Regions from separate parts of the Salipaludibacillus sp. HK11 genome, predicted to be linked through region 1. Evidence: riboswitches for the same ligand, from Rfam matches in the RefSeq annotation. Region 1 holds a riboswitch; each other region holds the start of a gene.
What was found. Region 1 has a riboswitch for lysine ahead of lysA (diaminopimelate decarboxylase). Riboswitches for the same ligand answer to the same signal wherever they lie in the genome.

Region 1 (4,277 bases):
AGCGACTTGAAGAGCGTGACGTTCAGCGTGACGTTCCCCTGCTTTTAAGTGCGCCCCCATACCAACAATTTCACCGTTCTTGACAATAACACACCCTACAACAGGGTTCGGAGCTGTTTGTCCTATTGTTTGTCTTGCGATCTCGATCGCTAATTTCATATAGTTATTATCCATAAGTCGAACCCTCCTGTTATATAAACGTATACTTCTAGTCATCAATCAAACTGAGATAAAAAATTGTAATTTAACTCAATTTTTTTTAAAACAAAAAAGCCCTAAAAGGAATTTCCCTTCAGGACATAGTTTCAGAATATGATTTGTGCAGAAAAAGATGCTCAAAGTTTACAGAGAAAACCAAAATTCAATTCTCTCCGTAAAAAAGAGTGATTCTAGGAACAGTAAATGTCATAAGACACACTTCTCCTAGATAACCATCTTTTTCAACCGTCATATCCTTCTCCCATCCAGACTATACTGTCGGCTTTGGAGTTTCACCAAATCCACCGTTGCTTAAATATAAGCAACGGGTCACGGACTTAAAGGCTATTGCGCCTCATCACCGCCGGTTGGGAATTTCACCCTACCCCGAAGGAACGGTTTATTCATTTTGTATAGTGTATCACAAGATGTTTCATTTGTTCTTCATTTTGCTCAAAAAAAACGTCCAAATGAGAATTTGAACGTTTTTGGACATATTTTATGCTTCGTAAACTTTAACCTCTGACATTTGATCGCCTGCTTTAATCCTTGGAAGAATATCTAACCCCTCTGTTACCTGACCAAATACAGTATGAACACCATCTAAATGTGGCTGTGGTTCAAGTACTAAAAAGAATTGACTTCCCCCAGTGTCTTTACCAGCGTGAGCCATTGAAAGACTTCCTTTTTGATGCTTATGTGGATTCCCTTTTGTTTCACACTTAATTGTGTAACCAGGTCCCCCTGTACCATTTCCTTCAGGGCATCCTCCTTGAGCGACAAAACCTGGAATCACTCGATGGAAAGATAAACCATTATAAAAACCATCGTTCGCTAATTTTTCAAAGTTAGCTACCGTTCCCGGTGCCTCATCAGCAAAAAATTCAATCTCAATCTTTTCACCATTTTCAAAAGCAATTGTACCTTTTTTCATCATTATTACCTCCATTTTTTCAATTAAATTATGTATATTGTTTCTATTTTACACGAGAAATACGAAAGAAGGAAACAAAACAATCAAACCGCTCTATTTCCTTCGATTTTTCGAGGTTAATTTTGACCTATCTGTGTGTCTAATCCTTTTTGCATAATAAGTTGCTTGTAGGAACGTTCATGTCGTATTAAATCTTCAAACTTCTCACGTTCAATAACCAAATGATGTTCACCGTCTTCCACAAATACAACCGCTGGACGTAAAATACGATTGTAATTACTTGCCATCGAATAGCCATAAGCTCCTGTTGAAGATACGGCAAGTAAGTCTCCTTGAATAGCTGGAGGTAATGCCAAATCCCAAATGAGCATATCTCCACTTTCACAGCATTTGCCTGCAATAGAAACAACTTCTGATTTTTCTTGATCGGCTTTGTTAGCTAAAATAGCTTCGTATTCAGCTTGATATAATGCCGGTCGAATGTTATCAGTCATTCCACCATCAATAGAAATATACGTTCTTAACCCAGGAATATCTTTTCTCGAACCAATTCGATACAACGTTGTGCCCGCTTCTCCTACTAATGCTCTTCCTGGTTCAATCCAAATTTCTGGCACAGGCATATTTAATTTTCCGGCTTCTTCTTTTGCTGCCATCACCATTTTATCAATATACTCATGCAGAGGAAGTGGGTGGTCGTGCTTTCCATAACGAATGCCAAATCCTCCACCTACATTCAATACATCAGGATAATAGTCCAATTCTTGTTTCCATTCTGCTAGCGATAAGTAAATCGCTTTAACTGCCTCCTCAAAACCTTCTGCATTGAAAATTTGTGAGCCAATATGAGAATGAACACCTTTCAATTTTAAATGGGAATGCGTTAAAATCATTTTTATTGCTCTTTTCGCTTGACCACTGTTCAAATCAAAGCCAAACTTCGAATCTTCTTGTCCTGTTGAGATATAGTCATGTGTATGGGCCTCTACACCTGGTGTAATTCGAATCAATACGTCGATATTTGTATTCAACGTCTCCGTTAGACCCATAAGCCAAGATAATTCTGTGAAATTATCAACCACAATACATCCTATCTCTTCTTTCACAGCCATTTCAAGTTCATCTGGTGTTTTGTTATTTCCATGAAAATGAATTTTTTCTACTGGAAATCCAGCTTGCAATGCAGTGAAGAGTTCCCCACCTGAACAAACATCTAAACTTAATCCTAGTTCATCGGCCAATTCAATCATTGCAATACAACTAAAAGCTTTACTAGCATAAGCTATTTGATACTGCACTTGTTGATTTTCAAACGCATGATGAAACTCTGACGCCCTATTACGAATATCTTTCACATCATATACATAAAGAGGTGTGCCATATTGTTCAGCTAAAGTAGTGACATCAACTTCACCAATTGTTAAATGACCCTCCTGATTAATCTTACTTGTTCCATATAACCCCATATATACCCACTCCTTGTAACCTTACTCACACTTGAACAATAGAAAAAGAGAAATGAATGTGAATCACACTCATTTCCCTTTTGGGAGTTCCGTTTCCGGCAATCCATCAAGGTTAGTGCTCCACTACAAATTGCAGTGACAGTGAGCAGTTTATTTAACTACACCCCAGTAAACTAAAGTAAGTTGCTTTAGTTACTTCGGCAAATTGACCTTTCAATAGCCATCATCGTTTCCTTTTACTCAGGCTATTTACTAATTCTTTTTGCACCTCTACCTACATTATAACTTATCTTATACCATATTTTATTTTTTTACAATATCACACTCTTATCCATCATGCAACTAACATACGAATACATTAGAAAATTTATTAACCATCTTGTTTCGTTACATTCTGCGGATGAACAATACTCGGTCTCTTCCGTTTAATTGGTACTGCCTGCCGGAAAATAATATCAAATAACGCTTTTGGATAAAAAGGTAGGAACGGCCACATATATGGCGCCCCTAGGGTTTTTGATCGTACGAGCAGGATAAACAGTACCGCTGTACCTAGGACAAACCCTGGGACGTTGAATAGCGCCACCGAAAACAGAAGAACGAGTCGTAGTATTTTTAATGCAACTGACAATTCATAACTTGGTGTTGCAAACATTCCGATCGCGCCAACCGCAACATAGAGAATTACCTCAGGAATAAACAGTCCTACTTCTATTGCAATTTCTCCAATTAACAAAGCAGCAACAAGTCCTAATGCTGTTGCTAATGGAGAAGGTGTATGGATCGCCGCCATCCTTAATAATTCTATTCCTAACTCTGCTAAAACAATCTGCCCAAATACCGGTACATTCGAATCTTCTGAAGGACCAATATAGTCGAAAGCATCGGGAAGAAGCTCGGGTTCTTGTACCATTAACAACCAAAATGGCAAAATAAATAAAGCAAATAGAATCCCTGAAAATCTCACCCATCGAAAAAAAGTCCCCGCCATCGGTGCTTGACGATATTCCTCAGCATGCTGTACATGGTGAAAAAACGTTGTTGGAATAATAATCACACTTGGAGATGCATCGATAAATAAAACGACGTGACCTTCCAATAAATGAGTTGCACACACATCAGGTCTTTCGGTATAGCGAACCATCGGAAATGGATTATATCCTTGTTTAACTACAAATTCTTCAACAGCCTTATCAGCCATGGTTAATCCATCGATATCAATGCCTTTTAACTCTTTCTGAACAATTTTCACAAGTTTCGGATCCGCGATGCCTTTAATATAAGTAACACTGATATCAGTTTTAGATCGACGGCCAACGCGCATAATTTCGTTTCTTAATCGTTCATCGCGGATTCTTCTTCTTGTCAATGCAGTATTTTCAATAATATTTTCCGTATAACCGTCTCGACTTCCTCTGACAACTTTTTCGGTATCAGGTTCCTCAGGGCCTCTCCCAGGGTAATTTCTCACATCAATCACAAGGGCTTTGGAATCTCCTTCAATGAGAATAAAAATTAACCCTGATAACATTTCTACGATGGCTTCATCTAGCGTACCTACTTCTTCTACTTGTACATGAGTTAGCCGGTTTAAAATCTGCTCTTTTACACTAGATTTTTTTTGTTCAACCGCATCAAGAAACATTAGTTCTTTTAACAATTCAATAATGTATTGAATA
Region 2 (4,277 bases), 2.4 Mb from region 1:
TTATGAACAACTTCTTCCTAAAGCAGAAAGATTGTACATAACAAAAATTCATCAATTCTTTGAAGGAGATACTTTCTTTCCTGAAATTAGTGAAAAAGATTGGGAAATCGTATCTGAAGAACAAGGAATTGTTGATGAGAAAAATCAGTATTCGCATACGTTTCTTATCTATGAAAGAATATAAAAATAGAAAAAATTCTTCAGGAGACAATCTTGGAGAATTTTTTAGTACAATCTTTGTTTCTCCTTGCATATGAATGTGGGGAGGGGGAATCAAAATGAAAGTATTTCGCACCACGCGGCCTAGCCGTAAGAAAAAAGGACCTCTTCCTTTTCGTTATGTATTAATGATTTCGTTTATCATTTTCATTATCTTAACAGTCCAGGGGCTGATCATCGTAGAAAAAGGTATCAGACCGACATTGATGGCGATCGCAACTACTGAGACGCAAAGAATTGGTACATTAGCTATCAATGATGCGATATCTCGTCATATCCTTGAGGATACGGAATTGGAGAATCTTGTCGAATTTGATCGAGATGAAGACGGGAAGGTCATGTCTGTTCAATACAATCAAGTTATATATAATCGGGTGTTACAAGAGACTACGAAACGTGTGCAGAATTATTTAAATGATATTGAACATGGACGAGTGAAGGATCTTCGTATTCCGAATGAAGTCGATGTCCATAGCGAAGGAGCGACATTTTCTGAAGATGGAATTATTCATATGATTCCTTTAGGTCAAGCGACTAACAACGCACTACTCGCACACTTAGGACCTCGAGTTCCTGTTCGTTTATCAGCGATTGGAGATGTGCAGCCGCAACTGAAGGAGAACATTGTATCTGTTGGAATTAATAATACGTACATGAGTATCTCGATAGAAATTGAAGTCGATGTTAAGGTTGTTATTCCATTTGCGACAAATACGGAAGTGGTAAAAACATCGATTCCTGTAGCAATGGTATGGATACCTGGAGAAGTTCCAGATTTTTATAGTGGACCGGGTGGTGAAGGTGGAATGACGCCAGCTGTCATCCAAAGACCAGAAGAAGAAGTTAGTGAAGATTTCGATATGGAAACTGACAGAAATATAAGCAATTAGATCCAAAAATAAAACAGTTGAAAAGAAAAGAATCTTTTGATATGATAAGTTTCGGATTTGTAATTAAATAAAGAGTAAATACCTCATTTACGGTGAGGTAGAGGCGCAAAATGCAGAAGTAGGAAACGAGAGTTTGGACGACGATGACCGTTTCTGAAAGGGAGTTTTGCCGAAGTTATTATGTTCTGTCCGGGATATAATAGCTGGGGTTACATTAAATAAATGTAACACTGTCACTAAAGGGAAACCTTAGTGGAGTACTACTTCAGTTGATGGGGAATCGACATCTTGACTTCATTATGAAGCGGCAAGGGAAATTTCCTTTGTCGTTTTTTGATGGTTAGGAAACGAAAGATTTTTGAGTGGTGGATAAGTTTTGGGTATCATAGTCATAAAAGAGACTATGGACACGTTGCGAAATTTGTCGGAAATTGTTATGTGTCAGAAGGATTGAATTATATATCGAATTGGCTGTCTATTTGTAGCAATGTAACGATTATCTGTAGGAATTAATTTATTTTTAGGAGGATCCAAATGGAGGAACATGGTATTTTAACATTATTACCACCGGTTTTAGCGCTTGTAATGGTGATTATCACCAAACGAGTATTGTTATCTCTTGGGATAGGAATTGTTGTTGGAGCATTGATGATAAACCAATCAGAAGAGTTATTTCTTAATGAAACAATATCGCAAATTTTCACTATTGTTGCAGGTATTTTTATTTCTGAGGGTGGAGTAAATACTTGGGAATTTTACATTATTTTGTTTTTATTAATCCTTGGTATGATTGCAGCACTTATTACGGTGACAGGAGGTAGTAGAGCTTTTGGCGAATGGGCATTGACAAAAGTCAAATCGCGAATAGCTGCTCAGTTTGTTGCAGGGTTCCTAGGGATCATTATCTTCATTGATGATTACTTTAACAGTCTGACCGTTGGGAATGTTAGTCGTCCCTTCACAGATAGGCATAAAATCTCAAGAGCAAAGCTAGCATATGTTGTCGATTCAACAGCTGCACCAATTTGTGTTATTTCTCCAGTTTCAAGCTGGGGGGCATACATTATTACGATTATTGGTGGAATCTTAGTTACCCATGGGGTTACTCAATATGAAGCCCTTCAAGCCTTTTTGTTCATTGCGCCGATGAATTTTTATGCGATCTTTGCAATCTTGCTCGTTTTTGCAGTAGCATATTTTAAGTTGGATATAGGTCTGATGAGAACGCATGAGGAACGAGCTCAGAATACGGGTGAACTTGTAGATAAGGAAAAGGGGCCAGTTCCAGGTGATAGCGAAGATGCAATCCCTATGGCGGATGGTAAAGTGGCCGATTTAATTTGGCCGATCGTTACACTTATCATTGCAACAGTCCTGTTTATGGTGGTTACAGGTATTCAGGGAACAGAGGAAGGCCAACGATCATTACTAGCTACGTTTGAAAATACTGATGTTGCTGCAGCATTGTTGTATGGGGGATTAATCAGTTTAGTAATGACGATTGCCATTTCATTATTACGAAAACTTCCAATGAAACATCTAGGACTTGGATTATGGGCAGGTGTAAAATCGATGCTTCCTGCCATCTATATTTTATTATTCGCTTGGACAATCATTGAAATCATTGGTGATCTAGGAACGGGTGAATACTTGGCCTCATTGGTTGATGAGCATATACAATTAGGGTTCCTTCCTGCTTTACTGTTCCTTATTGCTGGTTTTATGGCATTTAGCACAGGTACGTCATGGGGGACGTTTGCAATCATGCTTCCGATTGCAGGGGAAATTGCAGCGATAACGGATATTACGCTTATTCTACCAGTATTGGCTGCTGTACTTGCCGGTGCGATATTTGGAGATCATTGCTCACCTATATCTGATACGACGATCTTATCCTCAGCAGGTGCAGGTAGTCATCATATAGATCATGTGCTGACACAACTACCCTATGCACTAATTGTTGGGGTGATAGCAACAATTTCGTTTTTAGCATTAGGTTTCTCTGGAAGTGTTTGGATTGGATTATTAGCTGGGGCTGTGACGTTTGCAATAACAATTCTTATCCTAAAAACAGTCATTGTGAGATTATATCAAGCAGCTTAGCAAATAAGAATAATTGGGACACTTATATAATATATACCGAAACTCTTTGACAATTGTCAGACAATTATAATAAGATGGCAAAGAGCGAATAAATATTAAAATATGAAAGAGAGGAGTTATGACTATGAATAATGGACGGGAACAATGGGCCACGAGAATGGGCTTTATTTTAGCCGCAGTTGGTTCAGCGGTAGGTTTAGGAAATATCTGGCGTTTTTCGTATGTAACAGGCGATAGCGGTGGAGCGGCCTTTTTATTAATTTATGTATTATGTATTTTTCTTGTTGGACTTCCGGTATTGCTAGCTGAATTCTCAATTGGTCGACGAGGGCAGTCGGATGTGGTAGGCTCGTTTAACAACATAGCCCCAGGAAAACCTTGGGTAATCGGTGGCGTACTAGGTGTTGTGACATCATTCTTGATTTTATCTTTCTATGGAGTTATTGCAGGTTGGGTCGGTTACTTCCTGTTTAGTTACTTAACCGGTGCCGCTGGAGCGGTGGGGCAAGGTGGATATGAAGATTTCTTCGTAGACTTTATCGGAGGAGCAGGAGGACCTGTTTTCTGGCAATTCCTTTTCATGGCAATCGTTATTGGCATCGTATTTTTCGGTGTTAAAAAAGGAATTGAGCTTTCTAACCGTATTTTTATGCCTTTATTAGCATTAATTTTAATTATATTGGCTGGTTATAGTTTAACACTTGACGGTGCTGGAGAAGGATTAAGATTCTTATTTACTCCAGATTGGAGTGCTTTTGGAGATCCAAATGTTTATTCGGCCGCGATTGGTCAAGCATTTTTCACTCTTTCATTAGGTATGGGTGCGATGATTACGTACGCAAGTTATTTACCGAAAGATACGAAACTTCCAACTGCTGCCGGTGGAGTTGTAGTACTTGATACGTTATTTGCGATTATTGCAGGTATTATGATTTTCCCAGCTGTGTTTACGTTTGGGCTAGACCCTGCGAGTGGGCCAGGTTTAATCTTTATCACGTTGCCTGAAGTATTTGCTCAAATGGGAGCTGGAGGAACATTTTTTGCAATACTATTCTTCTTCCTTGT
Region 3 (4,277 bases), 960 kb from region 1:
ATTGCAGCCACTTGTACCATTATACTTTGTCAAAAGTTTAAATTATACGAAGGTACGCTAGTGGCTACATTAACATCCGTTGCTATGATTCCTGATTTACAAAATTATTTATTACTTTCTTTTCTGATCCGATTAGGAACAACTTCGATCGGTATTACCGTTTCTACGTTAGTAAATGTCCTTATTTTACCTGCAGACTACTTGGACAATATCGAGCTAAGGAACCAACAACACATCGAACAAATTAAAAAAACACTGAACGAATCTTTTCAGCGTCTTACATCTATCCGTGACCATCATTATAAGAACATGGGAACTTATGAGAATTTGAAACGGAACATCGCTACGACAGATCAACTTCTCCAATTTCAACGAAAAGAACTTCGGTATCACCGCTTTAAGATAAAAAAATATCGGCGTTTTTCAATAGAAAAACAAACGACTCAATTTCTTCATAGAGCCGTCTTACATTTTGGTAACCTTCAATATTTACCGAAAAACCTCTCATTTACTGAATATGAACAAATCTTATTGAAAAGGGCTGAAAGCGAATTTGGATTATTGCTTACTCATCTAGACTTACCTATTCGAGATAGTTATTTTCAGTTTATTGATGAATTAAACAACCATCTGCGCTATGAATTTTCTCGTTCAAGGCCCTCCGCGGTCCACAACCAAGTTGAGTACGATCATCAATTAAGTGGAAAGGTTATTTTATTCTATGAATTATTAGCAATCCACGATTTGTTAGAAGATCTCCATCATCATGTCATAGCTAAGTCAGTTCATAATTGACATATTACTTCATGTAAGAATAAAGGAATGGTCATTTTTCTCAACCATTCCTTCTACTTTATTGAAAATTAATCATCATCTTCGTTTTCTTCTTAAATATCTCCTCAACATTGACCATACCTTTATCATAAGAAGTACTTTGGGGATTCTAAATCGCATTGCACATCACTCCAAGCATGCATATATTATAGTTACAACTCCGCTGATAATGCCATTTCATTTAATAGTCTCATCTAAATTCATTAAACTTATAACAGAACAATTTTAAGTTTCTTTATCTGAAAGGAAATCTAAATCAATATTTTTCTTCTTTTTTAATATCTTTTTTATTATCAATGGAACTAAAAAAGCAACGACAAACATCGTACCGGTAATAATAAACATTAGTGGACTTAATTCTACAAAAGATGCCCCCAAAAAGTTAAAGGCTAAAGTTCCAGGAATTATACCGATCATCGTAGCAAAAATATATTTCTTAAAACTAATTCTCGAGAGCGCTGATAAGTAGCTAACTAAATCAAAATTAATCACCGGAATTACTCGCAAGGCGAAAACATAGAAAAATCCCTTCTCTTCGATTTTTTTTTGAATGGTTTCGCCTCTTCCCGTCCATTTTTTTCGTCTAATATTTCTCCCTAAATAACGCACGGCAAGAAAAGATATAATAGCGCCAGATACTGAACCAACATACGTTACAATTGGGCCAATTATTGGTCCAAAAGATAAGCCTCCAACAACCCCTAAAATCGAGGCAGGAAAGAGTACAAAAGGTCTTAGACTAAATATTGCAATAAATATTAGTGGTGCCCATATTCCAAAAGATAATATAGTTAATTGAATCCGTTCAGGATGAAGATCAATATGTACGTAATTTATATAGAGCATTAAACTCACAACAAACAAAAAAGCAATAATTTTAACGATCATTTTTTTAGGCATCTCTTCGGTGAACTCCTTTATAACATCTATAACCGTTCTGAAAAACAATTCCTTAATCTAGCTAACTAGAAACAATTGGATTATTATGACCCACCATTTAATAAAGAAGTCTCACAATAACTTAATTCTTAGTTTTCATATTACAGTAAAAATCACCCGCACTCAACGAAGGTGTTCTATTTTGAAACTTATATTTACGATATAACAGTTCCTTTACAAATCATGTTTATATTTTATGTTGCATATAAAGAAAAAGTTTGTTATGGTTAGTTCAAAGTTCATATCATTTACTTCAATATATTTGAAGTGAGTAGAGGTGCAGAAATCATTAGTACATGACTTGAGGAGTATGAGCTCTGTTGATAGCCATGAAAAGGGATTTTTGCCGAAACAACGAATGGCTCAAACATTTGTTGTTGGGTCTGTTATTGAATAAATGCAGGACTGTCGTATAGTCAATAGACTGTATGGAGGGCTATCTCACGCTGGATTACCGTTTAATTACACTATTCTAGCAGCAACGAGACCCTCGTTGCTGCTTTTTATATTTTGTAATAACGGTTGTACAAGCGATTTAGCTCTATTCAAGAACTTCATCCGTTTAAGGCGGAAATAATTTGAATAGAGGTGCTTCACATGAATTTCGGACATATTTTAACTGCCATGGTCACCCCTTTTGATCAAGATGGCAATATCGATTTTCCAGCAACGAAAGAATTAATCCAACATTTATTAGCTAATGGTTCTGATGGAATTGTCGTAGCAGGAACAACAGGTGAATCTCCTACTTTAAGTATTCAAGAGAAAGTATCTCTTTACGAATTCACTGTTGAAGTAGTTGACGGAAGAGGTCCAGTCATTGCAGGAACAGGAACAAATAGTACGAGAGCAGCTATTGAGTTAACTGAGTTGGCTACAAGAGCCGGTGTCGATGGTGTCATGCTCGCAACACCTTATTATAATAAACCAAGCCAAGAAGGTATGTATGCGCATTTCAAAGCTATTGCCGCAGCGACTCCGCTTCCAGTTATGTTGTATAACGTACCTGGCAGAAGTTCAGTCACTTTGCTCCCTGCTACAGTTATCCGACTATCAGAAATTAAAAATATCGTATCTATTAAAGAAGCAAGCGGTGATTTAGACGCTATGTCAGAAATTATTGATAAAACGTCTGATGATTTCACTCTTTACAGTGGGGATGATAGCTTGACATTGCCTATTTTATCTATCGGTGGGAATGGCGCTGTTTCCGTGTCATCTCATATTATCGGTAACGAGATGAAGGACATGATTACAGCACATGAAAATGGTCATGTAAAGTATGCAGCACAACTTCATCGTCAACTTTTACCAGTAATGGACGTCATGTTTAGTGCTCCTAGCCCGTCACCAGTAAAAGCAGCTTTAGAAATGTGTTCAATTAAAGTTGGATCTGTTCGATTACCTCTAGTTTCTTTAACACCAGAAGAATCGCAGAAAGTCCATCATATAATCCGGCATAAGATATTTTCTTCTGCTGTGTAACAGAAAGCAGGCCTTCATTTTTTTGAAGGCCATTTATTTTTTATTTATTTTGAGATCAATTTTAGAGTGTATTCTGTCTAAAACTCGAGTGTTATAAAGAGAAGATTGCGAATCCCTTGCTGATTCGGAACGTTTTTCAATTTATATTCCTCGAACGTTCCGAGTGCCCCGTTATGCCCCGTTGATTCGGAGCGTTTTTCAATTTAGATTCTTCGATCGTTCCGAATCCCTCGTTGATTCGGAACGTTTTTCAATTTCGAATCAACGAACTGTCTGAATACCTCATTGATTCGGAGCGTTTTTCAATTTCGACTCCGCGAACGGTCCGAATCCCTCGTTGATTCGGAGCGTTTTCCAATTTAGATTCCTCGATCGTTCCGAATCCCTCATTGATTCGGAGCGTTTTTCAATTTCGACTCCGCCAACGTTCCGAATGCCTCGTTGATTCGGAACGATAACGAAAGACTGAAAGCGTTGGGCACGGAAAGAGTTCGCTTTTAGTCGATCGAGTGTTTTCTGTAAAAATTGTGTGAGTAATTGTTTTTTTGATCCCTTTTATATTCACATCTTAGTGCTTTATGAATAATTCAAGAATTATTAGTTCTCCCATTTGTTCCTAAAAAGAACTTTCAATTTATTAGATGCAGACAAACAAATTTGTTTCGTCTCCTCTTCTGTCATCATAAAATGTTCTGCAGTTATCATTATAGGAGTTCTCTGATGGACTGTTAACCTTCCATACTGACGAAGATTCGATTCCTCAACTTCACGAAAATAACGAAAGACTGATTTTTCAGGTTCAGGAAGCCGCTTGATTAGTTGATCACGCTGCTCAAAATAGCTATCTTTATTAAAGTGATCCATAAACCTCTCCCCTTTTGATCGTATTAATTCAATTTTCTTTACATAGAATATACGATTGAACAATGATAAAGATTCAGCTTTATATACTTATTTAGAGGTAGATTTTAGCTAGTATAAGCTCATTTAAAATCAGCCATTATCTATCTGTTACACTT

Region 2: another riboswitch for lysine. It lies ahead of ACM26V_RS12815 (Na+/H+ antiporter NhaC family protein); the one in region 1 lies ahead of lysA (diaminopimelate decarboxylase).
Region 3: another riboswitch for lysine. It lies ahead of dapA (4-hydroxy-tetrahydrodipicolinate synthase); the one in region 1 lies ahead of lysA (diaminopimelate decarboxylase).

Annotation. Positions count from the first base shown of each region.
Region 1 covers NZ_CP181045.1:198,519-202,795, reverse strand. Annotated here, with positions in the region: gene ribD (bifunctional diaminohydroxyphosphoribosylaminopyrimidine deaminase/5-amino-6-(5-phosphoribosylamino)uracil reductase RibD) at 1-174, opposite strand, end outside; FMN riboswitch at 449-597, opposite strand; gene ACM26V_RS01230 (peptidylprolyl isomerase) at 698-1,132, opposite strand; gene lysA (diaminopimelate decarboxylase) at 1,249-2,598, opposite strand; lysine riboswitch at 2,703-2,879, opposite strand; gene ACM26V_RS01220 (spore germination protein) at 2,969-4,277, opposite strand, start outside.
Region 2 covers NZ_CP181045.1:2,630,787-2,635,063, reverse strand. Annotated here, with positions in the region: gene ACM26V_RS12825 (dihydrofolate reductase) at 1-184, shown strand, start outside; gene yunB (sporulation protein YunB) at 279-1,109, shown strand; lysine riboswitch at 1,200-1,380, shown strand; gene ACM26V_RS12815 (Na+/H+ antiporter NhaC family protein) at 1,644-3,212, shown strand; gene ACM26V_RS12810 (sodium-dependent transporter) at 3,337-4,277, shown strand, end outside.
Region 3 covers NZ_CP181045.1:1,162,371-1,166,647, reverse strand. Annotated here, with positions in the region: gene ACM26V_RS05885 (FUSC family protein) at 1-795, shown strand, start outside; gene ACM26V_RS05880 (TVP38/TMEM64 family protein) at 1,060-1,734, opposite strand; lysine riboswitch at 2,038-2,220, shown strand; gene dapA (4-hydroxy-tetrahydrodipicolinate synthase) at 2,371-3,258, shown strand; gene ACM26V_RS05870 (hypothetical protein) at 3,856-4,122, opposite strand.